DNA from 2 places in the Lautropia mirabilis genome. Region 2 is predicted to be linked to the other one. Evidence: predicted binding sites of a transcription regulator. Region 2 holds the regulator's gene; the other holds the start of a gene.
The links. The regulator sigma-54, encoded in region 2, starts transcription at its own class of promoters, with help from an activator protein. The targets are predictions, from matches to a motif close to TGGCANGNAANCTGCTTT.
Positions count from the first base shown of each region.

Region 1: the regulator sigma-54 is predicted to act here: its motif matches at 3,191-3,208, upstream of glnA (type I glutamate--ammonia ligase).

Region 1 covers NZ_LR134378.1:2,500,756-2,514,921, forward strand. Annotated here, with positions in the region: gene glnL (nitrogen regulation protein NR(II)) at 1-909, opposite strand, end outside; gene EL249_RS10190 (hypothetical protein) at 1,025-1,552, opposite strand; gene glnA (type I glutamate--ammonia ligase) at 1,685-3,097, opposite strand; gene hemW (radical SAM family heme chaperone HemW) at 3,562-4,833, opposite strand; gene EL249_RS10205 (non-canonical purine NTP pyrophosphatase) at 4,898-5,548, opposite strand; gene rph (ribonuclease PH) at 5,545-6,306, opposite strand; gene EL249_RS10215 (PP2C family protein-serine/threonine phosphatase) at 6,458-7,381, opposite strand; gene EL249_RS10220 (serine/threonine-protein kinase) at 7,499-8,581, opposite strand; gene EL249_RS10225 (YicC/YloC family endoribonuclease) at 8,928-9,911, shown strand; gene EL249_RS10230 (LOG family protein) at 10,018-10,596, shown strand; gene EL249_RS10235 (hypothetical protein) at 10,805-11,164, shown strand; gene EL249_RS10240 (GNAT family N-acetyltransferase) at 11,574-12,458, shown strand; gene EL249_RS10245 (glycosyltransferase) at 12,636-14,166, shown strand, end outside.
Region 2 covers NZ_LR134378.1:175,146-189,311, reverse strand. Annotated here, with positions in the region: gene EL249_RS00830 (dynamin family protein) at 1-628, shown strand, start outside; gene mutY (A/G-specific adenine glycosylase) at 639-1,811, shown strand; gene rapZ (RNase adapter RapZ) at 1,795-2,715, opposite strand; partial or broken gene hprK (HPr(Ser) kinase/phosphatase) at 3,033-3,956, opposite strand; gene EL249_RS00810 (PTS sugar transporter subunit IIA) at 4,008-4,478, opposite strand; gene hpf (ribosome hibernation-promoting factor, HPF/YfiA family) at 4,830-5,153, opposite strand; gene rpoN (RNA polymerase factor sigma-54) at 5,200-6,993, opposite strand; gene lptB (LPS export ABC transporter ATP-binding protein) at 7,197-7,970, opposite strand; gene lptA (lipopolysaccharide transport periplasmic protein LptA) at 7,986-8,645, opposite strand; gene lptC (LPS export ABC transporter periplasmic protein LptC) at 8,782-9,390, opposite strand; gene EL249_RS00780 (KdsC family phosphatase) at 9,485-10,033, opposite strand; gene EL249_RS00775 (KpsF/GutQ family sugar-phosphate isomerase) at 10,061-11,059, opposite strand; gene EL249_RS00770 (ABC transporter ATP-binding protein) at 11,537-12,343, shown strand; gene mlaE (lipid asymmetry maintenance ABC transporter permease subunit MlaE) at 12,340-13,122, shown strand; gene mlaD (outer membrane lipid asymmetry maintenance protein MlaD) at 13,148-13,633, shown strand; gene EL249_RS00755 (MlaA family lipoprotein) at 13,630-14,166, shown strand, end outside.

The DNA of each region.
Region 1 (14,166 bases), 850 kb from region 2:
GATCACGTCCAGCGCCAGGGCCAGCCGGTAGCCCACGTGGGCGATCACCACCTGGCGCGCGACGCGCGTCCTGAGCAGAATGGTGCCGCGGCCCTGCATGGCCTGGGCAGCGTTGCGCACCAGATTCAGCAGCGCCTGCACCAGCTGCGCCCGGTCGGCCTCCAGTTCCGGCAGGCTGGCGTCATAGTCGCGTTCGATGACAAGCCCTTCCGCGTATTCGGCCTGCACCAGTCGGCGCACCTGTTCGCACACTTCGTGGATGTTGATGCGCGCCACCGCCCGCCGTCCGCTGCCCGGCGCCAGCAGGCGATCCACCAGCTGTTGCAGCCGATCCACTTCCTGAATGATCACGCCCGTGTATTCGCGCACGGCGTCCGTCTCGGCATCGGCCTCCAGCAGCTGTGCTGCCCCGCGGATACCCCCCAGCGGATTGCGGACCTCGTGCGCCAGCTGGCGCAGCATGGCACGACTGGCGCGCGCCGACTCGTGAAGCCTCGTCTCCCGATCGATGCGTCGGCGCCGCTCGATCTCGTGCAGCTCCACGAGCAGCATGCCGTCCGTATCTTCCAGCACCACGGCCAGACAATGCAGGGTCAATGGCGCCTGGCCAGGCCGCATCAGGGTGATGTCCACGCCCTGCTGCCCCCAGCTCTGGCTGCGCAGCTGATCCAGGGGCGCATCGAGTGCCTGCAGGTCCGGCAGCAACTCGCCCGGTGTGCAGCCGCGCATGCGCCGGGGCGTCATCGCCAGCAGCTGGCAGGCCGCCAGATTGGCAAATACCACGCGGCTCCCGGCGTCCAGCACCAGCACGCCCGACCCCAGCAGGTCGAGCCCGCTCAGGTCAGGCAGAATGCGCCTGCCGCTGCCGTGACGGGGCTGATCGGAGCCTTCGTCCGCACTGTCATCCATCGTCCCCTCCCCGGGGAAAGACCACCCGGGGAAACAGGGATGTCGGGGCCCATCCCGGCCACCGCCGGACGGCGGCCTTCAGGGATGATGGCCCGCAACCTTCCTGGAGAATCCCTCAGGGCAGCGAATCGATCTCGCGGCGGATGGAACTCACGTTCTGCGCCGCCTGCGCCACTTCATCCTTCAGGCGATCCACCCGATCCAGATACTTCTGGTAATTGCGCTCGTCACCAAGACGCTCGGGCGAACCGTCGTTGTACTCCTGCTTCAGCGCATCCAGCCGCGACTGCTCCTTGGCCAGCTCCTTTTCCAGGATCCGGCGACGGTCGGAATCACGTCCACGCTGCTGGCTGTCGCTGACCCGGGCCGACTTGCCACCCGAGCCTGAACCTGTCGGCAGCCTGGCGGCCGGCACGCTGTTGATCGGCGGCAGATCCAGCTGTCGGCAGCCCTTGCCCAGCGCGTTCTGGTAGAGCGGCGTGCCATCGGGCCCGTCGCAGCGGTAGACGGTGGTAGCCGATTGCGCCAGGGCCACGGGCGCCGAAGCCATGCCCGCTCCCAGCAGGGCAGCCGCCAGCAGCAGCTGTCCCTTCATCACAACCGAATGGCGCAGGCCGGCATCGTCGTGTGCTTTCATGTTCATGCAACAGTCCCCGGAAAAGGTCCAGACACTCGCAGTCTACCGGCAAAGCACACCCCTGCGGCCGTACGCATGCCACCGACACAACGCCGGCCGCACAGGCGGCATCAACCGTCTGCCGGCCGGACGTCTTGCTCAGCAGCTGTAGTACATGTCGAACTCGATCGGGTGCGGCACCATCCGCAGGCGCGTCACCTCCTCCATCTTCAGGGTGATGAAGGCGTCGATCATGTCGTTGTCGAACACGCCACCCCGGGTCAGGAACTCGCGGTCGCGATCCAGTGCCTCCAGCGCCTGTTCCAGCGAATGGCAGACGGTCGGGATCTTCGCGTCTTCCTCGGGCGGCAGGTCATAGAGGTTCTTCTCGGCCGGATCACCCGGGTGGATGCGGTTCTGCACACCGTCCAGGCCCGCCATCATCAGCGCGGCGAATGCCAGGTACGGGTTGGCCACCGGATCCGGGAAGCGGGCCTCGATGCGGCGCGCCTTCGGGCTGTTCACGAACGGGATGCGGATCGAGGCCGAGCGGTTGCGGGCCGAATAGGCCAGCTTGACCGGCGCCTCGTAGTGCGGCACCAGCCGCTTGTACGAGTTGGTGCTGGGGTTGGTAATGGCGTTCAGCGCGCGGGCGTGCTTGATGATGCCGCCGATGTAGAACAGCGCGAAGTCCGACAGCCCCGCGTACTTGTCGCCATTGAACAGGTTGGTGCCGTCCTTCCAGATCGACATGTGCACGTGCATGCCCGAACCGTTGTCACCCACCAGCGGCTTCGGCATGAAGGTGGCCGTCTTGCCATAGGCGTGCGCCACGTTGTGGATCACGTACTTCATGCGCTGCAGCCAGTCGGCACGCTGCACCAGCGGTGCGAACTTGGTGCCGATCTCGCACTGGCCGGCACCTGCCACCTCGTGGTGGTGAACTTCCACGGGCACGCCCATCTGCTCCAGCAGCATGACCATTTCCGAGCGCATGTCCTGGAAGGAATCCACCGGCGGCACCGGCAGATAGCCCCCCTTCACGCCCGGGCGATGACCGCTGTTGAAGCCATTGAACTTCCTGTCGGAAGACCACGAGGCCTCTTCGGAATCGATGGCCACCATGCTGCCCGACATGTCCTGCTTCCAGGTCACGCTGTCGAAGATGAAGAACTCGGGCTCGGGGCCAAAGTAGGCGATGTCGCCAATGCCCGACGACTGCAGATAGGCCTCGGCCCGGCGGGCGATGGAACGCGGGTCCCGGTCATAGCCCTTGCCTTCGGTCGGTTCGACCACGTCGCAGGTCAGGATCAGCGTCGGCTCCTCACGGAACGGATCCATCACGGCCGTGTCCGGATCGGGGATCAGCAGCATGTCGGAGGCCTGGACGCCGCGCCAGCCGCCCATCGACGACCCGTCGAAGGCCTGACCGTCGGTGAAGCGATCCTCATCGAAATGCGAAATGGGTACCGTGATGTGCTGTTCCTTGCCCCGAATGTCGGTGAAACGCAGATCGACGAACTTGACTTCGTTGTCCTCGATCTTCTTCATCACTTCCTTGGCGCTTGCCATGCTCAGCTTCTCCTGTTCGACGGTCGTACCGACCGCGGTTGCAACCGATGACCGCCCGACGACACTGCGCCGGGCCTGCCTGTCATCTACACACTAGCAGAAAGCGTGCCAACTCCGTCTTCTGCACAGAAAAAAGTTACATGTTGCCCTCCGGACGGCCTGCCGGCCCCCGAAACCGTTGCGGCAAACCTGCACATTCAGACCATGGCCTGCAACCGGGAAGCCCCGGCCTGCAGCCCATCCACAGCCATTCGGGGCCATCGTGCCCCCAACCATGTCCGGACCACACACGACCGCCCCGTCCTCCCCCACAGCCGTCCGTGAGTTTGGCCGTGCGCCTCCACCGGGCCAGCGCACGATGTGAGCCGGGCGCCGGAAGCATGAGCGGACCTGCCCTGTATCGGAGCATTGCACCACACCGAGGCAATCTGCCCCCCAAATGCACCATAACGGTGCAAGGCCTTTCAGTCCAGCTCCGGCCGGTCCACCCAGTTGACCGTGCTCACCCGGGGCGAAGGCTCGGGCCGATGCCCCTCTCCACCTTCTTCGGGCAGGAAGATCTCCAGCAGGTCGTTCAGGAAGGCACGCCCCAGCGGGGTGGGTTGCAGCCGCGCCGGATCATCCACCATCAGCCCGCGCTCCACGGCCTGGCGCAGCTTCACCCGGATCACGGCCGGCAGCAGGCCCGTGCGCTCCTGGAACAGCGCCGTGTCCACCCCTTCAGTCAGGCGCAGGGCATTCAGCATGAACTCGAAGGGCAGATCGGTGGGCTGCACCACCTCGTCGATCTCGCAGGCATTGCCGGCCAGCGCCGTCTCCATGTAGCGGCGCGGGTGCTTGTACTTTGCCTGCCGGACGATCCGGTCCGGAAACGACAGCTTGCCGTGGGCGCCGGCCCCGATGCCCAGGTAATCGCCAAACATCCAGTAATTGAGGTTGTGCTGGGCCTGATGGCCGGGACGCGCCCAGGCCGACACCTCGTAGTTGCGATAGCTGTCACCCAGCATCTCGCCCAGCAGATCCTGCATGGCAGCCGCCTGGTCTTCGTCCGGCACCGGGGGCGGGAAGCGCGCAAACAGCGTGTTCGGCTCCAGCGTGAGGTGGTAGCACGACAGGTGCGGCGGCGAAAAGGCCAGGGCCTGCGTCAGGTCTGCGCGCAGCTCGGGCAGCGTCTGCTCGGGCAGCGCATACATCAGGTCCAGGTTGAAGGTCTCGAACAGCTCGGCGGCTGCCTCGGCCGCAGCACAGGCCTGAGCCCGGTCATGCACGCGCCCCAGCGCCTTCAGCTTGGCGTCCGAGAAGCTCTGGATGCCCAGCGACAGGCGGTTGACGCCCGCAGCCCGGTAATCGGCAAAGCGCGCCCGCTCGAAGGTGCCCGGGTTGGCCTCCATCGTCACCTCGGCATCGGCAATGAGGGGCAGCCGGGCCCGCAGACTGGACAACAGCCGGTCAATGGCCGCCCCCGAAAACAGGCTGGGCGTACCGCCACCAATGAACACCGTCACCACCCTGCGCCCCCAGACCAGCGGCAGGCTGGCATCCAGGTCGGCCTCCAGCGCCGTCAGATAGGCGTTCTCGTCCACCCCATCGGCCGGCAGGTTGTGCGAGTTGAAGTCGCAATACGGACACTTTCGCAGACACCACGGGATGTGGACATACACCGAGAGCGGCGGCAGGTTGTCCAGCTGCACGCGGCGGCTGGAATGCAGGCGGATGGGCGTGGCGGAAGCAGGCACGGTCAGAAGGGCCGATGAAAATGGACGGATGCGGGCGTGGACAGGGATGGACGGAAGAAGCCCATCAGACGCCTGCCTCGTCCAGCAGCGTATTCAGCCGCACCAGCGCACGATGACGATGGCTGATGGCGTTCTTCTCTTCCGCCGACAGCTCTGCCGCCGAACAGGCATGACCATCGGGCTGGAAGATCGGGTCATAGCCGAAGCCCCCTTCACCCCGCGGCTGCGCCAGCAGCGTGCCCCACCACAGCCCCTCGGCAATCAGCGGACGCGGATCGTCAGCAGAGGCCACCCACACCACCACGCTGTAGAAATACGCTCGCACCGGTGCAGACACATCCTGGCAGCGTGCCAGCAGATGGCGGATGTTCTCGGCATCCAGCCGTGCCCGGCCACCTGCCTGCAAGGCCTCGCGCTCGACCGGGTCGGTGATTGCGTCCAGTGCAAAGCGCGCCGAACGCACGCCGGGCGCGCCACCCAGGGCCGGCACGCACAGGCCGGAATCGTCCGCCAGCGTGGGCAGCCCACTCAGGCGTGCACCGTGCCGGGCCTTGGCCAGCGCATTTTCCACGAAACTGGGCCACGGCTCCTCGGCATCGGGAATGCCCAGCTCGGTCTGGCTGGACAGACGCACGCCGCGCGGCGCCAGCATGGCCAGCAGCTCCTTCAGCTTGCCGGGATTGCCCGACGCCACCAGCCAATGTCCGCCCGTCATGCCCCTTCCTCCTGCAAGGCCGCCCGCTGCAGCCGCACCAGCTCGTCGATGCCCTTGGCGGCCAGATCCAGCAGCTCGCTCGCCTGCTGACGGGAGAAAGGTGCCCCCTCGGCCGTGCCCTGGATCTCCACCAGCCCCCCGGAGGCCGTCATCACCACGTTCATGTCGGTCTCGCAGCCCGAATCTTCCTGGTAGTCCAGGTCGAGCACGCAGGCCGGAGCTGCGCCAGGCAGCGCCACGATGCCTACCGAGATGGCGGCCACCGCCTCGCGCAGCGGATCGGAGGTCAGCTTGCCGGCGGCCAGCAGGCCGTTCACCGCATCGCGCAGCGCCACCCAGGCGCCGGTAATAGCCGCCGTGCGCGTGCCTCCGTCAGCCTGCAGCACGTCGCAATCCAGGTGGATGGTGCGCTCGCCCAGCCGCTTCAGGTCCGTCACCGCCCGCAGGCTGCGGCCGATCAGCCGCTGGATCTCCTGCGTGCGCCCGGACTGCTTGCCGCGCGCCGCCTCGCGGTCGCTGCGCGTGTGGGTGGCACGCGGCAACATGCCGTATTCAGCCGTCACCCAGCCCTGTCCCTTGCCACGCAGGAAGGGCGGCACGCTGTCGAGCACGCTGGCCGTGCACAGCACCCGGGTGTCACCGAAGCTCACCAGCACCGACCCCTCGGCGTGGCGTGTGAAACGTCGCTGAAAGCGCACGGGCCGCAGCCCGTCCAGCGCGCGGCCGTCATGCCGCTGCGCGGAAGAAGAGTCAGTCATCGGGGACCCCCTGGAAGATCGGTCCCCGCATTCTATCGCCCCTGGAAACGCGCCCGGCAGGCTGAAACGCCCCGTGCCTGCCCCCTGGGAGCAGGCAAACGGGTCATTCCCGACGGACCCCGCGCACGGGCGCGGTCGGGAAACAGCCCTGTCAGGGCACTTCCTTGTTCGAGCGCTGGATCGCCTCCTGGATCTCGGCAATCGTCTTGTCGATCTCGTCCTCGGTCATGTCGACCGATTCGGCGTCCAGGTTGTTGGCAATGGCGATGGTGGTGGTCACCGCCCCGTCGGGCAGCGCCATCGACGACAGCGACGGCAGACCATCGCTCTCGGAGCTGTCGGTGTCCCACTTCATGGCCAGCACCGTGGTGTTGTCGGCACCCACGCCATTGTGGTTGAGCGCCGACTGGATCAGGCGAGGCACCGCCAGCTCCAGCGGCTCGTTGCGGAACTCGCGCACCAGCTCCTCACGGCTCACGCCGCTCCAGAGACCGTCCGAGCACAGCATCATCACGTCACCCGCCTTCAGCGGAAAGGCCGCATGGATCTCGACCGGCGGGATGAAGGGCGAGCCCAGGCAGTTGAGCACCTTGTTGCGCTCGGGGTGCACCTCGCTCTCGGCCTCGGTGATCAGCCCCAGGCTGATCAGGCTCTGCACCTTGGAGTGGTCCAGCGTGCGGAACAGGATGTCGGAATCACGCAGCAGGTACAGCCGGGAATCGCCCGCATGCCCCCACCACGCATGTCCGTCCTGCACCACGCAGGCCACGATGGTGGTGCGCGGGCACTCATTCATGCCATGCAGCTCACGATAGCGGTGCAGCTCGCGGTGGCTGGCATGAAAGGCCTGCTCGATGAAAGCCACCGGATCACGCAGCCGCGGCACAGCCTGCTGCTGGAACATCGAGGCTACCGTCTGCATGGCGATCTGCGCCGCGATCTCGCCCCGCAGATGCCCGCCCATGCCGTCGGCCAGCACCATCAGCAGCGACTCGCGCGAGAAGCAGTACCCCATCCGATCCTGGTTGATCGAACGACCACCGACATCGGTATCCTGGAAAATGGAAAAACGCATGGATCGAAAGCGAGTTGAATGTTCTGGGGCGTCCTGTCCGGGTCATCTGCCGCCGGCAGGTCTGCGTCGGTACCGAGCCGCCCCGACAGCGGCCCGTATCCGGCCGAAGGCCCGACCTCAGCCGCCCTTGCGGGCCGTCAGCAGCGTGACATCGGCCTCCTCGTGGCCCGACGGCGATGGCAGTTGGGCATGATGGCTTCGCTTGTGCGACGACGACGATCCTTTCGGATCACGGCGCCGCCTGAACGGCGAGATGATGTCCTCCAGCCAGCGCAGCGGCAAGAAACTGCGGGTTTCAACCCCCTCGCGCATGAAGGGTTCGCGCAACGCCCGTTGCAGCGCAAACACACTCTGCGGCCGCTCCAGCGGGTTGAGCTTCATGCACCAGTGCACCAGATCCAGCAGCTGCTGCGAGTAGATGTCGGTCAGACCCATCAGCACCGCGTCGACCTTGTCCTGCTTCATGCGCTGATCGGCTGCCTGCGGCGGCGCCCCCACCATGCAAGCGTACATGCTGGCGCCCAGGCCATAGATGTCGGTCCAGGGGCCCAGCTGCTGATTCTTCTTGTAGAGCTCCGGCGCGGCAAAACCCGGCGTGTACATCGGGAAGAGCTTGGGCGCGTCCTGCGTGAGCGTCTGGCGCGCCGCCCCGAAGTCCAGCAGCATGGGCAAGCCGCCCTTCTTCAGGTAGATGTTGGCCGGCTTCAGGTCCAGGTGCAGCAGGCGGTTGGCATGCACCTCGCGCAGCCCGTTCATCACCTGTGCAAAGATCTTGCGGATGTGGCGCTCGGGCAGCACGCGCTTGCCCGGCCGGTTGCGGTTGTGGATGACCAGCTCCTGCAGGCTGCGCCCGCTCTCGTAGGCCATCACCATGTAGACCGTCTCGTTGGCCCGGAAGAAGTTGACGACGCGCACCACGTTGGGATGGATGACCCGTGACAGCGCCCGGCCTTCCTCGAAGAAGCACTTCAGGCCATTGCGATAGGTGGGCAGATTGCCGCCCACCACCTCGGGCACCAGTTGCCCAGGTGTGCGACGGACCAGAGAACTGGGCAGGTATTCCTTGATGGCGACCGGGTTCCCGTCCTGATCCTGGGCGAGATAAACCATCGAAAAACCGCCGCTGGCGATTTTTCTTACAATCCGGTAGCCACCTGCCTCGAAGCCCTCCGGCAATGGTGCGTTCTGCTCATTTGCCATGGTGGCTATTGTAGAAGCGATGGATGCAAAACTCTGTATTTCCGTGTTACGACACGCCAGACGGACGGGCACGGCGACTGAATGACATCCGGGCCTGCACCCATCCCGAAAAACCTCGGCCAGATCGGCATTTTTACCGCTTTTCCAAGCAGAGACACCCACCCGTCCCCACCACCTTCCTTCCCGACAGCGTTACAGAACAGCCCCTCCTGACGCCCTTTCGGATGTAACCACCGGTGCAGCCCCCGTGTGGCATCTTTCCCACTGCCCCGATCCGTCCGACGGCAGCCGTTCGTGATCCTGCATCGGCCCGTTTCCCTTTCTTCCCGTCTTTCCAGACACCGACATGTCCACCCAGCCCACGCAGCCCGTCACCGCCCCCACGAATCCCGCCCCTGCCGTCGCCACGGGGGGCGCCGTCAACAGCATGACCGGCTATGCCCACCAGAGTGCCGACACGCCGCTCGGACGACTGGACATCGAGATCCGCGCCGTCAACAGCCGCTTCACCGACCTGCACTTCCGGTTGGCCGACGAATGCCGGCTGCTGGAGCCGCGGCTGCGTAGCGCCATCACGGCCACCGTCCGGCGCGGCAAGGTGGAATGCCGGATGAGCCTGCAGCGGCCCCGCTCGGACGGCACTGACGCCCTGAACCTGGAACGCCTGGCACACTATGTGGAACTGAGCCGCCAGATCCGCCTTGTGGACGACAGCGCCCAGCCTCCCTCCGTGGCCGACTACCTGCGCTGGCTGCAGACGCCGGAACACGCTCCCACCGCTGGTGACGCTGCCTCCCAGACCCTGGACACCGACATGCTGTGGCAGCACGCCGAACCACTGGTTCTGAGCTGCCTGCAGGCCTTCCAGGCCAGCCGTGCCCAGGAAGGCGCACAGCTTGCCCGCATCCTGCAGGAACAGGGCAGCCGGATGCGGGCCCTGGCCGGGCAGCTGCGCCCCCACCTGCCCGAGCTGCATGCCGCAGCCGAAGCCAGACTGCTGGAGCGTCTGCAGAAAGCCGTCCAGGACCTGCCCGTCAGCATTCCAGCCAACGAGACCCTGGCCCGCGTGCGCCAGGAGATCAGCCTGCTCAGCCTGAAGGACGACATCACCGAGGAACTGGACCGGCTGGACACCCATCTGCAGGCCATCGACGAGGCCCTGGCGGCAGGCAGCCCCGTGGGCAAGCGGCTCGACTTCCTGATGCAGGAGCTCAACCGCGAAGCCAACACCATCGCCTCCAAGAGCATCGCGTTGTCCATTACCGACACCGCGCTGGCACTGAAACTGCTCATCGAACAGCTGCGCGAGCAGGTCCAGAACCTGGAATAAAGGATCCGGAAGGAATCCCCCCGCTCCCGCGTACAATGAGCGCGGCCGCTCCGGCACCCTTGGTCGCTCCGGCCCACGGCCGCCCTTTTCCAGGAACAGGATCCTCATGAAACTCTGCGTCTTCTGCGGTGCCAGCACCGGCAAATCCCCCGCCTATCGCCTGGCGGCCATCGAACTGGGCCATGCCATGGCTGATGCCGGCATCGGGCTCGTCTACGGGGGCGCCTCGGTCGGCCTGATGGGCGCCGTGGCCGACGCCGTCCTGGAACGAGGGGGTGAAGTCATCGGCGTCATTCCGCGCTTCCTGGCCGACAAGGAACTGGCCCACAAGAAGCTCACCCGCCTGCACGTCGTGGGCTCCATGCACCAGCGCAAGGCCATGATGGCCAGCCTGGCCGACGGCTTCGTGGCCTTGCCCGGTGGCCTGGGCACGCTGGAAGAACTGTTCGAGATCTGGACCTGGGGGCAGCTGGGACACCACCAGAAACCCTGCGCCCTGCTGGATGTGGGCGGTTTCTACACCGGTCTGACCGACTTCCTCGATCACGTAGCCACCGAAGGCTTCGTCAAGCCGGAGTTCCGCAACATGCTGATCGTGGAGCCCAACGCCGAGCGCCTGCTGCCCGCCATGAAGGGCTACCAGCCGCCGGCAACCACGCGCTGGATGAGCGAAGGCAACACCTGAGTCTGCACGCCCTCCGGGAAAGGCACATTTTCCGGAGGGTTTTCGGGGGTTTTCCGGAATACCAGCCATGCAGGGCATTCCTTGGAAATACAGCGCTCGGCAATGAATTTGATAATGCATTATCAATAACGGCATTTGATGGAAAAAGCCTTCAAATGCAGCGTCATGGATATATAATCGCATCATCAATCGCAGACAGGAGATCATCATGAGCGAATGCAAGCTGCCCCATCACGCCCACCATGACCACACCCATGGCCCCGGCTGCGGCCACACGGCCATCCGCCATGATGGCCATGTCGATTACCTGCACGACGGCCACCTGCATCATCCGCATGGCGACCACGTCGACGAGCACGTGATCCCCGTCTCGGCCACCAACCCCGACCGCTGCACGCCCGAGCACAAATGCAGCGGTCACGAGCCCGGCCACGTCCATGGCCCCGGTTGCGGCCACGAAGCCGTCCCGCACGGTGACCACATCGACTACCTGGTCGACGGCCACCTGCACCACCCGCACGGCGACCATTGCGACGACCATGGTCCGATCGAGGTGGTGAAGGGCTAAAAACGCACGCCTGCACGGCCTGTCGCCAGCGCCGCCTGCAGGCATCGCAGCGTTCCCAGGGATGCCCCCGCAAGGGGGCATCCCTTTTTTGTGCCCCCTTTCTGCCCCTGTCCTTTGCGCCTCTGCCCTGGCCGTTGGCGGTGGTTTGAATGGCACGCTTCCCGTCTGGCCTGCGCAACAGACACGACCCCCTGTCGGGTACTTGAAGCCATTCATTGACGCCCCGTCAGGACTTCCTGACCATCAAGGCCCATTGCACTGCCCGGCAGCGGCCATGTTCACCTTCCGTTTCTATACGCCCGACGATCGCCCAGCATGGGATGAATGCGTGTTGCGAAGTCGCAACGGCGTATTCCTGTTTCTTCGCGCATACCTGGAATACCACGCTGACCGTTTCGAAGACGCTTCCGTGGTGATTCACGCCGAAGGCCGCCCTGGCAGGATCGTCGCGGTATTGCCCGCCAACCGGCAACGCGCACCCCTGCAGCCCGCAGAGCATGGTCACGGCACCACAGCCAATGCCCATGGCGACACCTTCGTGACGCATGGCGGACTGACCTTCGGCGGTCTGGTGATGGACGAGAAACTGGGCGGCACCCAGGTCGTGACCCTCCTGCGGGAACTGCTTCCCTGGCTGGCAGCCAACGGCTTCGCACGCCTGAAATACAAGCCCACCCCTCATCTGTACCACCGGCTGCCCAGCGAGGAAGACCTGTACGCGCTGCACCAGCTGGGTGCGCAAACCACGCAGGTGCTGCTCTCCAGCACGCTGGACCTGACGCGCCCCTGTCCCACATCCAGCGCCCGGAAGAACGCGCTGAGAATCGCCAGCCGTCACAACATCCAGGCAGGCCCATGCGCATGGGAAGACTTCTGGCCACTGCTGACCCAGACGCTGCAGCAACGGCATGGCGTCAACCCGGTCCACAGCCTGGAGGAGATCCGGCTGCTCGCCAGCCGCTTTCCGGACCGCCTGGAAGTGCTGGGAGGCTGGCCGTCCCAGGATGCCTCGCAACAGCTCCAGGCAGGTGCCGTCCTCTTCCATTACGACGGCGTGACCCACACCCAGTATCTGGCTTCGTCCCCTGCCGGACGTGACTCCCATGCCCAGCATCGCGTCATCGACACCGCAATCGAAAGCGCCCGGGCTCGAGGACAACGCTGGTTCAGCTTCGGAACCTCCACCACCGAAGGCGGCCACGTCCTGAATGACGGCCTGCTTCACCACAAGGAGATCTTCGGCGCCCGGGGCACCATCCTGCAGACGCTGGAGCTGGATCTGCCCGGGCACTGACCAGCCCCGGCTGGCCGGCCCCCTGACAGCAGCCTCTGGAAGCAGCCCTTTCCAGACCCCCACACGGCAGGCCTGCCCCTGAACTGGCCCGCAAGAGCCTTCCTGTTCCGACGACCGGCCCCAGGGTACTCCCGCTACATTCGACGGGATTCCAACCATACTGTCGGACCCCGTTCCATGGCCAGCCTGCCCGCAATCCACATCTGCCTGATCTCGCCTGCCGGATATGTTCATGCAGATGCATTGCTGGACCCGGCGCAGTACTTTGCCTGGCAGTTCCGGCGACTGGGGCTGCGTGTCAGCCTGGCCCGCAACCTGCTGCGGCATGATGCGGTCAACTTCGTCTTTGGCGCCCATTGCGGCTTCGACCCCCGGCTGCTGCAGACCCACAGCTGCATCATCGTCAACCTGGAACAGATCGGCCAGGGCGGCGCCGTGCTGGGCAGCAGCTACCTGCAGCTGCTGAAAAGCGCCGTGGTGGTGGACTACAACGCCGACAACCCGCCCGCCTACACGGCGCACCCCGACGACGTGCCCATCATTTCCTTCGGTCACGCCACCTGGCTCAAGCCCGACGCCCACCAGGCCCTGCCGCTGGAAGAGCGTCCGCTCGACCTGCTCTTCATCGGCAGCACGAACGAACGACGACTCAAGGCCATCCAGCGCATCCAGGCCACGGGACGCAAGGTCAGCCTGCAGGCCTGTCCTGTCTACGGCTCGGCCCGCAACAGCCTCATCCTTCAGGCCAAGGCACTCCTCAACCTGCATTTCTACGAAACCGCCCGCTTCGAGCAGGTGCGCGCCTTCCAGAGCCTGTCGCTGGCCACCCCGGTGGTATCCGAGCGCCACATCAACACCAGCGCCAGCCCTGTCTTCGACGCCTGCGTCACCTGGTTCGAGGATGCCCAGCTGGAGGCGCTGTTCGAACAGGAGTTCGACACCCCGCTCTTCCATGACGTGGCGCGGCAGCAGCTGGCACTCTTCGAGACCGTGGACCCGATTGAGGAATATGCCGACCTGGCCGCCTTTGCCGGGGGCGTATGGCAGGCCCATCAGGACATGCTGCCCAGACACGGCAGCGATCTCTACGTGGGGCCTCGCATGCCGCTTCCGTGGGTGCCCCCCGTTACCCACGCAGCCATGATCCCGGGCATCCCCCTGGCCGAGGATCATGGCCCCGCCAAAGCCTGCCGCACCGCCAGCGACAGCTGCCGTCACGACGTGAACGACGCCGCACACCCGGCCCCGCTCTTTCAGATGCTGCCGGATGTCTGCGATCAGGTCGACCAGCTGCTGGACGAAGAGCAGCCCGAACTGGCCCTGCTCTCGATGGTCCACGGCATCACGTCCCATTTCTACCAGCCGGGCATTGCCGAACATGCGCTCTACTATCCTGCACTGGACCGCCGTGTCCTGCAGCTGGCCGATCGCCTGCAGCGGGACATGGCCGAAACCGGAGCAGCGCAGGATGCCGCGTACCCCGCTCCCGTCCAGGCCGCTGATGCCCCGACCCTGCTGGTGGCCTCGGAGGTCTACGAGGTGGGTGGTCATACCCGGGTTCTGGAAGAACTGGCGGCCAACCAGCCCAACCCCATCCTGCTGCTCACCAACCTGTGGGGCAACTTCGACGACCCGACATCGAAGAAGAGGGAGTGGCTACGACAGCGTTTCCCGAATGCCGAGATCATCGTGCAGACCGGCAAGCTGT
Region 2 (14,166 bases):
TTACGGGCTGTCGCTGGGCATGCCGCTGCGCTTTTCCACGAAGCGCTATTTCACCGAGATCGAGCAGGTGGCGCAGACGCACCAGCGTCAGTTCAGCCTGCTGAAGCTGCTGACGGTGAACAAGGCGGTGCTGACGCAGCGCTTCTTCGATTCGGCCGCGGTCAGCCTGAAGAAGATCTACACGGTGGCCATCCGCGAGCTGGAAGGCTGGCTGCGGTCACTGATGACGCCGCTGGAGAGTCAGGTGCGCGAGCATCAGGCGCAGCTGCGGCGGCGCATGGAGTCGGTGCAGCGGGTGATGGATGCCGGCGATTCGCTGGAAGAGCGCCTGCAGGAGATCGACGAGGCCCGTGCGCGCATCGAGCGCCAGCTGGCGCAGATGAAGACGCTGGTGGAAGGGGTTCAGGCAGCGATCGACCGGCGGCCGGTGCGCCCGGTGGTGGTCGAGGAGCTGGAGGCCGCGCCGGATCTGCGCGGCGAACCGGCAGCTGCGGGCGATGCTTCCGCGGGCACGGCTGCGCAGGGCAAGCCTGCCGCGCTGGAGAATGTGCCCGCCGGGACCGATGAACAGGCGCCTGCGGTGCAGCCGGCTGCGGCGAATCAGGCAGGGAGTGCGGATGCCGTATGATGCGGCATCCATGGCACACGACAACACCCTGAACCTTGCGCCAGCACTGATCCGCTGGCAGCGCCGGCATGGTCGGCACCATCTTCCCTGGCAGAAGACTCGCCTTGAGCTGGGCACACCGGCGGGCGGCGCAGCCGTGCTGCGTGATCCCTATCGCGTCTGGCTATCGGAAGTGATGCTGCAGCAGACGCAGGTGGCCACCGTCATTCCGTATTTCGAGGCCTTCCTGCGCGCTTTCCCCACGGTGAACGACCTGGCGGCAGCCGATGCCGAGCAGGTGATGGGCCTGTGGGCGGGGCTGGGTTACTACAGTCGGGCGCGCAATCTGCACGCGGCGGCGCGCCAGGTGGCAGAGGCGGGCGGCGCCTTTCCGCAGACGGCCCAGGGGCTGGAGGCCCTGCCCGGTGTGGGGCGCTCGACGGCAGCGGCTATTGCGGTGTTCGCCTTCGGCGAGCGGGCTGCCATTCTGGATGGCAACGTGAAGCGCGTGCTGAGCCGGGTGTTTGCCGTGGAGGGCGACCCGGCCGGCAGTGCAACGCTGGCACGGCTGTGGGCGCATGCCGAAGCCGAGCTGCCGCCCGAGGGCGCGCCGGCGGCGGACCTGATCGACTACACGCAGGGCCTGATGGACCTGGGGGCGATGGTCTGCACCCGAAGCAGGCCGGACTGTGGGCAGTGCCCGCTGGCGGCACTGTGCCAGGCCCGGCAGCAGGGAGAGCCCGAGCGTTATCCGCAGGCGCGCCGGAAAAAGACGGTTCCGGTGCGGGCCGTGAACCTGCTGTGGGTGGAGGATGCCCAGCGGCAGGTACTGCTGCAGGCTCGGCCCGACAGCGGGTTGTGGGGCGGGCTCTGGAGCCTGCCGGAATGGCCGGGCGAGGTACCCGAGGGCTGGCAGGCCGTGGGCAGCTTCAGCCATGTCTTCACACATTTCCGGATGGAGGCCACGGTGTGGGCGCCGCCGGTGGACGTGGTGCGCCGGGCCATGGCTGATCAGGCGCCGGCGAGCGGTGCGGAAGGGGGTATCAAGGCCGAGCCGGATGCACTGGCCAAGGCCCTGCCACTGCCCGAGCAGCAGCGCTGGCTGGTGCCGTCGGCGCTGGAGGGGGCGCCGTTGCCCAGCCCGATCCGACGCTGGCTGCAGGGGCAGGTCCTGCAGCCGGAGCTGATCAGCGCGTCTGCGTGACGGTGACGCCGGTGCCGCTGGGGCGGCTGTCCAGGGCGCGGTGGCGCACCAGCACGCGCTCGGTGCGGGCGAAGTGCTCGGCCAGTGTCTGGGCGACATAGACGGAGCGGTGCTGGCCGCCCGTACAGCCGATGGCGATGGTGAGATAGTGGCGGTTGTCCTGCACGTAGCTGGGCAGCCATTCGGTGATGAAGCGCGTGATGTCGCCGATCATCTTCTGCACCGGGGGCAGGTCGACCAGGAAGTCCTTGACCGGCTGGTCCAGCCCGGTGAGGGTGCGCAGCTCCACGTCGTAGTAGGGGTTGGGCAGGCAGCGCACGTCGAACACCAGGTCGGCATCCAGCGGCACGCCCTGCTTGAAGGCGAAGGACTCGAAGAGCAGCGTCATCGAGGCGCGGTCGGTGCGCACCAGGTCACGCACCCACTGGCGCAGGGTGTTGGGGTGCAGGTCGCTGGTGTCGATGGAGGTGCCGATGTCCTCGATCTCGGCCATCAGCTCGCGCTCGCGCTCGATGGATTCTTCCAGCGTGGGCGCCAGCTTGGGATCGGCGCCGTGGCTGGTGTTGTTGCTGCGTCCGGGCAGGGTGAGCGGGTGGCGGCGGCGGGTCTCGGAATAGCGCTGCACCAGGGAATCGGTGCGGGCGTTGAGGAACAGCACCTTCACGTCGTGGCCCTGGGCGCGCAGCTGGCGCACGGCGTCGCGCAGGCCGGTGAGGCGCGTGCCCACGCGCACGTCGATGGACATGGCGACCTTGGCGTGACCTTCCTGTTCCAGGGACAGGGCGACTTCGAGAACGTAGCGTACCGGCAGGTTGTCGATGCAGAAGTAGCCGGCGTCTTCCAGCACATGAATGGCCAGCGATTTGCCGGAGCCGGAGATGCCGGTGACGATGATCAGTTGCATGGTGGGGTAGAAGGCGGGATAGGCGAAAGGGAGGGCGTATCGGTCGTGTCGGGGCCGGCCGGAGCCTGTGGCGCCGTGGCCAGGCCGGTGACAGGGCGCGTGCACGACGGCGTCTCGACAGGGGACAGGGGGGATTCCTCGGCGGTGTCGTTGGGCATCATTGTGAGCGTGAAGCTCTCGGGGGCCCAGTCGGGATAGGCGGCATCGCCGGGGCTGGGGTCGGCCAGGTGGGTGTCCATCTGGCCGATGGGCAGCGAGGAGGCGTTCCCGGCGGGCCCCAAGGCGTCCGGTGCGTGGCTGGACGGGTGATGGGGCGTTTCGCTCTGGTCGAGGATCAGGGCCTGCTGGCGCCGGGCGAATTCGCGCGTGGTGTCGATGCCGCGCAGCAGCAGCACCGTGGTGCGCACGGCGGTCTCGGTGAGCACGGCGATGTTGCGGCCGGCCGCCACCGGGATGGCAACCTTGCGCACCGGGATGCCCAGGATGGTCTCGGTGAGCGCCTGCAGCGGCAGGCGCTCGTAGCTGTCTTCCATCGTGCGGCGGCCCACCAGGTGGACGATGAGCTTGATGGGCATGCGGCGGCGCACGGCGCTTTCGCCGAAGATGGTGCGGATGTCGATGAGACCCAGGCCGCGGACTTCCAGCAGGCCCTGCAGCAGCGCCGGGCAGCGACCGACGATGGCGTGCTGGCTGACGCGCTCGATGTCGACCACGTCATCGGCCACCAGACCATGCCCGCGGCTGATGAGTTCCAGGGCCAGCTCGCTCTTGCCCAGGCCCGAGTCGCCGGTGATGAGCACGCCCATGCCCAGCACGTCCATCAGCACGCCGTGCATGGAGGTGTGGTCCTTGTGGGCCAGCGCCTGTTCCAGGGTCTCGATGAGCGGGCCGGCGGCCAGTCGGCAGCCCAGCAGCGGCAGGTGGTTCCGGTTGCAGAAATCCACCAGGGCGCTGGGCGCTTCCTGACCGTCGGAGATGATCAGTGCCGGGGGACGGGCGGCAAGAAGGGTCTGGTGCAGCCTGTCGCGCCGATGACGATCCAGCTTGCGGTAGTAGTCCAGCTCGCGCAGACCGAGCACGGCGATGCGCTCGGCGTGCATCAGGTTCAGGTAGCCGATCTGGTCGACGGCGTGGACGCCGGTGCCGTGCAGGGGGCGGTCACCGCCGGACTGGCCGGCCAGCCATCGCAGGTTGGAGCGTGCCTGTTGCGAGGTGACCAGGTTCTGGACCGTCATGGCCATGGGCGGTGTCTCCGGAGGGAAGGGGCGCTGCCGGTGGCCGTGGGCAGGCCGTCAGGCAGCGGGGCGGACCGGCTCCCAGGTGGCCAGCGTGCGGTAGACCTGGGCGGGGTCGGTGGCGGTGAGCAGGGTTTCGCGCAGGGCGTCGTCCGACAGCAGCTCGGCCAGCTCGGAGAGGATTTCCAGGTGTTCCTCGGTGGCGTGCTCGGGGACCAGCAGCACGACCAGCAGCCGGACAGGTTCACCGTCGGGGGCGTCGAAGGGGATGCCGTTCTCGCAGCGCAGCACCGCCACCAGCGGTGTCTTGAGGTTGCGGATGCGGCCGTGCGGAATGGCCACGGCCTTGCCCAGGCCGGTGGAGCCCAGCCGCTCGCGGGCGAACAGTGAATCGAAGACCTTCTGCCGCTCCAGGCGATGCTCGTTCTCGAACAGCAGGGCGGCGTGCTCGAACAGCCGCTTCTTGCTGGTGGCAGGGACGTCGAGCAGGATGTCGCGTGCTGTGAGCAGCTTCGAGATGCGGTTCATCCGGAATTACCTGTATCTGGTGCAGCGGGACTGTGATAGAACTTTGCAGTGGTTGGCACAGGGGCGAACCGGCGGGAGTCGGTCCCGCGATGCCGTCATTATAGGCGGCTTCGCCGGGTGGGGGCAGCCTGGGCGAGTGCGGCCCTGGGGTGTGCGCCGGCCTCCATGGTGCGGAAAAGGATGGGCATGCAAGCGGTTTCCGTTTGGATTCAGCGGCTTGCGTTGTTTCCGGGAGGGGGCGGGTGATAGGTGCTGGAGAGGGCTTGGGGCCGTGCAGCCAGGGCGCGCCAGAGGCGCGCCGGGGTGAAAGCGGCATGCATCGACCGGAGCCGACCCATGCCGCAGCGCCTGTCAGGCGGGTTCAGGTATGCGCTTCAGCGCGCTTCCGCTGTAGTTCTGCCGCTTCTGCTTGTGCTTGATGACCTGCCGGTCGAGCTTGTCGATGAGGGTGTCGACGGCGGCATAGAGGTCGGTGTGGGTGGCTTCGGCAAAGATCTCGCGCCCGGCGACCAGCAGCTTCATTTCGGCGCGCTGCACCAGCTTCTCGACCGAGAGGATGACGTTGACGTCGATGACCTGATCGAAGTGGTGGCGGATCCGGCGCAGCTTGGTGGTGACGTACTCGCGCAGGGCGGGGGTGACTTCCACATGGTGTCCACTGATGGAGAGGTTCATGCCTGGTACTCCTTGGGAGAGGGTTCCACACACGGCCAGTGGGCGGTCATCGGCTTCGTCGTTGCGCGGCAGGAAGTATCTTGAGGGATTCCCGATATTTGGCAACGGTTCGGCGCGCGACCTGGATGCCTTTCTGGCCAAGCAGTTCAGTGAGTTGGCTGTCTGACAAGGGCTGGTTGGTATCCTCCTGCTCGATGAGCTTCTGGATGAGTGCGCAGACGGCGGTGCTGGATGCGGCGCCGCCGCTGTCGGTAGCCACCTGGCTGCCGAAGAAATACTTCAGCTCGAAGGTGCCGAACGGGGTCCGGATGTACTTCTGGCTGGTGGCGCGGGAAATGGTGGATTCGTGGCGGCCGACGACTTCGGCGATGTCGCGCAGGACCAGGGGGCGAAGCGCCTCGGGGCCGTGATTGAAGAACGCCTTCTGGCGATCGACGATGGCCTGGGCCACGAGCACGATGGTGTCGCCGCGCTGCTGGACGTTGCGTGCCAGCGTGCGGGCTTCCTGCAGCTGATGCAGCAGGTTGTGTTCGGGAGCGGAAGGTGACTCGGCATGGCTGTCTTCCGTGACCTGTTGCTCCCATTCTGCCCCAGATCTGCCGGTTTGTGCGGGCGATGGCGCGGCTTTTCGGTGGTTTTTCAACAGCGCCTCGTACTCGTCGTGCACGCGCAGTGAAAGTCGGGTTGAGGGGTTGGGTTCGGCGCGCCAGCCGTGCGCGGTCCGGCGCACGATGATGTCGGGAATGATGTAGCGGGAGGGCTCCGCGTCGAAGCGGTTGCCGGGGTGCGGATCCAGTGACTGGATGAGGGTCCGGGCGGCCCGAAGCTCGGCCGGTGAGCAGGACAGGCGCTTGCAGAGCAGGGCGTCCTCGTGTTTTGCCAGCAGCGGCAGGCAGTCGTCGCTCACCAGCTGCAGGGCCAGGGCGATGAGGTCGGCGGGTTCGGTGACGGGGCTTCCGGATGGGGCGCCGTGGGCTGAGGCCGTTCGGAGGGAGGCATCGGCGCGGTCCTGCTGCAGGTGCAGCAGCTGCAGGCGCAGGCATTCACCGGGCGTGCGCGCAGCCACGCCGGGCGGATCGAAACTCTGCAAGGTCTGCAGGGCGGCTTGCAGCTCGGCCGAGAGATCGGCGGGGGCAAGCCTTTCGGTGGTGTCGCCGCTGTCCTGGCTGCCGGGAGTGCCGGCCATGAATTCGTCGGCCAGGGCGTCCAGCGAGAATCCGGCAGGCAGGTAGCCGTCGTCGCCCACTTCCCAGATGAGCAGGTGGATGAGGGCGCGCTGGCGGGCATCACAGTGGATCTCGGCCAGCTGGTCCAGCAGGTGTTCGCGCAGTGAGGGCGATGCGGTCAGCGTGCTGCCGTAGGGTTCGTCGTCGTCTCCCTCGGGGGCCGGTCCGGCGCTGCGCGCGATGCCCCAGGTGTCGTCGCCATCCGGGCCGCTGTCGAGCAGGGTGACGTTGGGCTGGTCGTCAGACGAGGTGACGGCAGGTTCATGCTCGCCGAAGGCATCGGCGCCATGGCTGGCCAGGTCGCCGTCCTGCCGGGCGGTGCCTGCGTTGTAGGCATCCGCGCCGATGTCCTGTGTGGAGGCTGCCGAGCTGCCGACGGGCGGCCAGGCGTCGGTGCCAGATATCCGTTCATGGCGCAGGCTGCCGTCGGCGTGCAGGCTGACGGTGTCGTGGCGGGGAGGCTCGACCCGTTCCAGGAAAGGGTTCTGCTCGACGGCGCGCTCGATCTCCTGCTCCAGGTCGGCCGTGGACAGCTGCAGCAGGCGGATGGCCTGTTGCAGTTGTGGGGTCAGCAGCAGCTGCTGACTCTGGCGTGTCTGAAGCGAAGGCTTCATCGGGGCATCGGGTCCGGCAGAAAGGGCAGGGCAAGTGGGGTCCTGCCGCGTTTGTACCATCGGATGCCCGGCTTGCGCGCACCTGGCTGACCAGTGGTTTCCCGGATGCCGGCTGCGTCGGGCCGACGGCAGGCGCGTGGAGGCGGATGCGACAGCGCGTGGAAGGGGCACCATGCCCACCCATGCGGCAAGTGCGCCGCGGGTTACATCCGGAAGTCTTCGCCCAGGTAGGCCTTGCGCACGCGCTCGTCCTGGATGATCTGGTCGGGGCTGCCCGAGGCCAGCACGACGCCTTCGTTGATGATGTAGGCGCGGTCGCAGATGCCCAGCGTCTCGCGGACGTTGTGGTCGGTGATGAGCACGCCGATGCGCCGGTTCTTCAGCAGGTTGACGATGCGCTGGATCTCGATGACGGCGATGGGGTCGACGCCGGCGAAGGGCTCATCCAGCAGGATGAAGCGGGGTGAGCTGGCCAGCGCCCGCGCGATCTCCACCCGCCGGCGCTCGCCACCGGACAGCGAGATGGAGGTGTTGGAGCGGATGTGCTCGATCTGCAGCTCCTTCAGCAGCGATTCCAGCCGTGCCTTCTGCTCGGCACGGCTGATGCCGCGGCCACGCTTGTCCACCTGCAGCTCCAGCACGGCCAGGATGTTCTCCTCGACGCTGAGCTTGCGGAAGACCGAGGCTTCCTGCGGCAGGTAGGACAGTCCCAGTCGGGCGCGGCGGTGGATGGGCAGGTGGCTGATGGAGTGCTCGTCCAGGACGATGTTGCCGCCGTCGGTGGCCACCAGGCCGGCGATCATGTAGAAGCAGGTGGTCTTGCCGGCGCCGTTACGGCCCAAAAGCCCCACCACCTGGCCGCTGGAGACTTCCATGGACACGTCCTTGACCACCACGCGGCCGTTGTAGGCCTTCATCAGGTGCTCGGCCTTCAGGCGGCTGATGGGTTCGTGCTCGTGGTGCAGGATGTCGCTCATCGGTCGAAATGCGGATCAGGGTTTCCGGGAGGTCGGCTGGGCAGGGGTGGGCCTGGACAGGCTCTTCTCGGGCTGCAGGGGCAGGGGCGAGCCGGGCTTGCAGGGCTGGTTGGCGGCCTTTCCGCCTTCCTGGGTGCTCTGGGGCTGGATGACGATGCGCACGCGCCCCGGGCGTTCGCCGCGCTGCTGGCCGTCCACCGAGAAGGTCTCGGTGCTGGCGCTGTAGACGATGTGGCCGCCGGTGATCTCGTCAACCGGCTGGTTGCAGTTCTGGCGCTGCAGCCGTGCGCGGCCGGTGAGCGTGACCTGCTCGGTGCGGGTGTCGTAGAAGATCTGGTCGGCCACCCCGTGGATGTACTGCTCCATGCCGTCACGCTTCTGACGGAAGCTGGCCTGATTGCCGTTGACCCGGGCTGTCTGCGCGTTGCGGCCCACCTGGGTGAGCACCATCCGGTCGCCCGTGATGCGGATGGTGCCCTTGGTGAGCACGACGTTGCCGATGAAGGTGGAGACCTTGGTGGCGTCGTTGTATTCCAGCCGGTTGGATTCGATGTTGATCGGCTTGTCGCGGTCGGCTTTCTCGGCGTGGGCGGCGGGGGCAAGCAGCAGGGCCGACAGGGCCAGCGCCAGGGGCAGAAGGGACGGGTGGCCGGACAGCGGACGGGCGGGGATCATGCGGGTCTCGATCGGAATCCAGAAAGGGCGGGCAGTGGGGCGCAGGCCGGGCAGCGGCCGACGGCCTGTGCCGCCAGGGTCGGTTTGCAGCGTGCGGGTTTTCTACTGCCCAGGCTCCCAGGGTGATCCTGCAAGTTTAGCGGGTTTTGGTGTCATCGCCGCGTGTGGTGGCGGGGAAATGACCGCGTACCCGGCTCTTCAGCTCAAGCTGGTGATCCTGGTCGCGGATTTCCATGCCCACGCCCTCCAGCCGGTTGTCGCCGGCCTGCATCTGCACCGGGGCGGCGGTGGAGATGAGGTTGTGCACCATGTCCACGCGGGCGGTTTCGGTGGTCAGCTGCATGGGAGGCGCATCGGCCGTGGCCGTGCGCAGCACCCGCACGTCCTCCTGCAGGTCGGCGTAGTCGCCGCTGTCCGGGGCCGACCCCTTGCGGGAGGTGATGGTGGTGAGCGGCTGGGTCTCATCCAGCGAGATGATGCGGGGCCGGGTGAAGGCCATCCGCTGGTCCAGCGGGTAGTGCAGCATGTGGTCGGCCTCGACCCGCACCGAGGGGTTGCCGTTGGCGTCGGCGCGCATCAGCGTCATCTGCTCGACGAAGAAGTCGGGGTCGGGCCGTCCTTCGACGGCGGGGGCGCCATGGTTCTGCTCGGCCTTCTTGGCGAAGTAGTAGCTGACCATGCCCAGGCCGATGAGGATCAGCACCGAAGCGGCGGCGGCCAGGCGGTCGAAGAGGCGTGGGCTCATGAAGCGGGCAGTACAGGCGGGACGGTGGATTCATGGGGACGGCCCGGCGGGCCGTCAGGACAGGCGATGCGGCAGGTTCAGGGAAGGAGAAGGATCATGCCGTCGCATCGGGCCGGGCGGGGGCCAGCCGGTAGCGGGCCAGAAGTCCGTCGCGCTCGCCACGGCTGGCCAGCAGGAAATCGGCCAGCTCGCGCAGGGCGCCGTTGCCGGCACGGGACGGGGCCACCCAGCGGGCAACGGCCAGCACCTCGGGCACGGCGTCGGCGGGCGCCGCCGGCAGCACACAGGCCTGCATGGCGGCCAGGTCGGGCCAGTCGTCGCCGATGAAGGCCATTTCCTGCAGGCCGATGCCCAGCCGGGCGCCCAGTTCCTTCAGCACGACCAGCTTGTCGGGCACGTCCTGGAAGACGTGCTGGATACCCAGTTCCTCGGCGCGTCGGGCCACGATCTCGGAGCGGCGGCCGGTGATGATGGCCAGCTCGATGCCGGCCTTCTGCAGCAGCTTGATGCCGAAGCCGTCACGCACCGAGAAGCGCTTGGCGCATTCACCCTGCGGACCGATCCAGATGCTGCCGTCGGTGAGGGTGCCGTCGATGTCCATGGCCAGCAGGCGTACCTGCCGGGCAGCGGCGAGTAGGTCCATAGCGCTCTCCTTCAGAGGGGGATGGGCTCACACCACCTTGGCGGCCAGCAGATCGTGGAAATGCAGCGCGCCCACCAGGTGGCGCTGCCGGTCGGTGACCAGGATCTGGGTGATGCGACGTGATTCCATGATGCGCACGGCCTCCACGGCCAGCGCCTCGGCCCCGATGGTGATCGGGTTGGCGGTCATGACCTCGCCGATGGTGAGGCGGGTCAGGTCAGGCTGGCTGCCGCTGAACACCCGGCGCAGATCGCCGTCGGTGAAGATGCCGGCCACACGGTTCTCGTCATCCAGCACCGCAACCATCCCCATGCGCTTGTGGCTGATCTCCAGCAGCGCGTCGGTGAACAGTGTCTGCGGCCGGCAGGTGGGCAGCTCATCGCCCTGACGCATGATGTCCGAGACGTGGGTGAGCAGCCGGCGGCCCAGCGCGCCACCGGGGTGCGAGCGGGCAAAGTCCTCGCTGCCGAAGCCGCGTGCCTCCAGCAGGGCCACGGCCAGCGCATCGCCCAGGGCCAGGGCGGCGGTGGTGCTGGCGGTGGGGGCCAGGTTCAGCGGACAGGCTTCCTTCTGCGCGCCGGCATACAGGTGGATGTCGGCGTACTGGGCCAGCGGCGATTCGGCATCACCTGTCAGGGCGATGAGGGCTGCCCCCACGCGCTTGACCTGCGGCACGATGGTCATCAGCTCGTCGGTGCGACCGGAATTGGACAGTGCGATGAACACGTCCTGTGCCGTGACCATGCCCAGATCGCCGTGGCTGGCCTCGGCCGGGTGCACGAAGAAGGCCGGTGTGCCGGTGGAGGCCAGCGTGGCGGCGATCTTGCGGGCGATGTGCCCTGACTTGCCCATGCCGCTGACGATGACGCGCCCCTGGCAGGCCAGCACCTGGCGACAGGCACGGCAGAAACCCTCGTCCAGCGTATCGCGCAGGTGCTGCACCGCATCGGCCTCGATGGCCAGCACCTGGCGGGCGCGGTCGAGCAGGGCGTTGTCGTCGATCTGGGCGGGATGCAGGGAAGTCATGCGCGGACAGGGAAATGAAACGGGTGATGGAGCTACCGACAGTTGGCTTTCAGTATAGAGCGAGTGGTGACGTTTGGGGTCTGGCGGCGGCGGTGCGATTCCATGTGCGGCATATGGCAACGTGCAGCGTCAGGGGCGGGCCGCCGATGCTGTGTGGGGCATGTGCCGTCAAGAGCGCCCCGTGCGGCCGCACCGCCGTGACGTTCTTGCGGAGTGTGTGGCAGGAACGGGGGGCTGGAAGGTGGGGAAGGGTGTCGCAGGATGGGGCATCTGGGTTATACTGACCCGCCGTTCATTAAGAGCGACGCAGATGCAGGGGGCGGCCCTGTTGCAGGCGGCGCAAATGAGCGCGGGGCGCTCCCCGACAGAGGGGCGATTCAGCATCAATGAATGGCGAATCGGGCGCCCGAATGTGTGTTTTTGCGGTTGGCGGGGTTTTTTCGTGTTAGCTTGCCAGCTGCCTCTTCCCCTGACAGGATTGACTTGGATAAAGATACCCTTCTGTCCATCGAATCGCTGAGCTTTGGCTATACACGCGATCGACTGATCCTGAACGACATCTCGATGTCGTTCAAGCGCGGGTCGGTGGTGGCCCTGATGGGTGGCTCGGGGTCTGGCAAGACCACGGTGCTGCGCCTCATTGGCGCCCAGGAACGCCCGCAGAAAGGCCGCGTCCTGCTCAATGGCGTGGATGTCCACAGCCTGTCCAAGCGGGAGCTCTACCGGATGCGTCGCAACATGGGCATGCTGTTCCAGTTCGGCGCGCTGTTCACCGATCTCAGCATCTTCGACAACGTGGCCTTCCCGCTGCGCGAGCAGACCGATCTGCCCGAATCGATGATCCGCGACCTGGTGCTGATGAAGCTGCACGCCGTGGGTCTGCGTGGTGCGGCGCACCTGATGCCTTCGGAGATTTCTGGCGGCATGGCGCGCCGGGTGGCGCTGGCCCGCTCGGTGGCGCTGGATCCGCCGCTGCTGATGTATGACGAGCCGTTTGCCGGGCTGGATCCGATCTCGCTGGGCACCATTGCCCACCTGATCCGCACGCTGAACGAGGCGCTCAACGCCACCAGCATCCTGGTCACGCACGACGTGCAGGAAACCTTCGAGATCGTCGACTACGCCTATGTGATGAGCCGCGGCCGGATCATTGCCCAGGGCACGCCCGACGAGCTGCGTGCTTCCACCGATCCGCAGGTGGTGCAGTTCCTGAATGGTCGCCGGGACGGCCCCGTGGCCTTCCACTATCCGGCCGGCCCCATCGAGAAGGAGCTCGGACTATGATCGGCATGCTGGCTCGACTGGGGCGCTGGGCACGCCACGTCATCAACGACCTGGGCTTTGCCGGGCGTTTCCTCATGCAGCTGCTGTGGGCATCGCTGCTCTCGCTCAAGCGGCCCCGCCTCATCAGCGAGCAGGTCTACTTCGTGGGCAACCGCTCGCTGTCCATCATCCTCATCTCGGGCCTGTTCGTGGGCTTCGTGCTGGGGCTGCAGGGCTACTACAACCTGGAGCGCTACGGCGCCGAGTCCTCGCTGGGCCTGCTGGTGGCGCTGTCGCTGCTGCGCGAGCTGGGACCGGTGGTATCGGCGCTGCTGTTTGCCGGCCGCGCCTGCACGTCCATCACGGCGGGTATCGGCCTCATGAAGAGCGGCGAGCAGCTCATCGCCATGGAGATGATGGGCGTGGACCCGATGAAACGGGTGCTGGCGCCGCGCTTCATGGCCGTGATGATCGCGCTGCCGCTGCTGGCGCTGCTCTTTTCGGCCGTGGGCATTGTGGGTGCCTGGGTCGTCGGGGTGCAGATGATCGGGGTTGATCCCGGCTCGTTCTGGTCCCAGATGCAGGGCGGTGTCAGTTTCCGGGCGGATGTGCTGAACGGCGTGATCAAGAGCTTCGTGTTCGCGCTGCTCTGCGGTTTCATTGCGCTGGTTGTCGGCCATGAATCCGACGCGACGCCCGAAGGTGTGGCCCGCGCCACCACCACCACCGTGGTGATTTCCTCGCTGGCCGTGCTGGCCAGTGACGTGCTGATGACCGCGCTGATGTTCGGCGGTCTGTGATCCAAGACAGGTTACTTCGATGGCAATGCAACGCAAATCAATGGACGCGCTGGTGGGCTGCTTCGTGCTGGCGGGCATCCTGGCGCTGGTCTTCCTGGCCGTGCGCGCTTCCGATCCCAACTCCACCAACATCCGCGGTGGCTATGAGCTGGAAGCCAACTTCGACAACATCGGTGGTCTGAAGGCCAAGGCGGCCGTGCGCAGCGCCGGCGTGGTGGTCGGCCGCGTGACCGACATCACACTGGATCCGCAGACCTACCAGGCCAAGGTGATCCTGCGCATGGACCCGCGCTATCACTTCCCCAAGGATTCCTCGCTGAAGATCATGACGGCCGGCCTGCTGGGTGAGCAGTACCTGGGCATGGAACCGGGCGCCGACACCGAGGAGCTGGAAGACGGCGGCAAGATCGAGATGACCCAGTCGGCCATCGTGCTGGAGAACCTGATCAGCCAGTTCCTGTATGGCCAGGCCGGCAAGGGCCAGGAGAAAGGGGAAGGGGGTGCGCAATGACGGGTGAGACGCGGCCGGACGGCATGATGGCACCCGTGCATCTGCGGCTGGCCGGCGTGGCGCTGGCGCTGAGCCAGGCAGGCTGCGCATCGGTCTCGGGTACGAACGGTGGCGATGCCGCCGGTACGGGTGCTGCGGCCGGCAAGGACGCGGCGTCTTCGGCTGCCTCGGCATCTGCAGCCACCTCCGCTGCCACCGACGCGGCCACGTCCGCTGCCGGCGATGCGCTGAAGGCGGCGGGTGTGCCGACCGATCTGTCGGTGGACAACGTGACGGGCGGCGTGAAGCTTTCGCACCTGACCACCTATGATCCGAAGGATCCGCTGCAGGCCTACAACCGGGTGATGTTTGCCTTCAACGAGCGGGCCGACCAGTACGCGCTCAAGCCGGTGGCCAAGGCGTACCGCTTCATCACGCCCAAGCCGGTGCAGTTCGTCGTGGGCAACTTCTTCTCGAACCTGGGCGACCTGTGGACGGGCTTCAACAACCTGTTGCAGGGCAAGGGCAAGGCAGCCGCATCCGATACGGCGCGC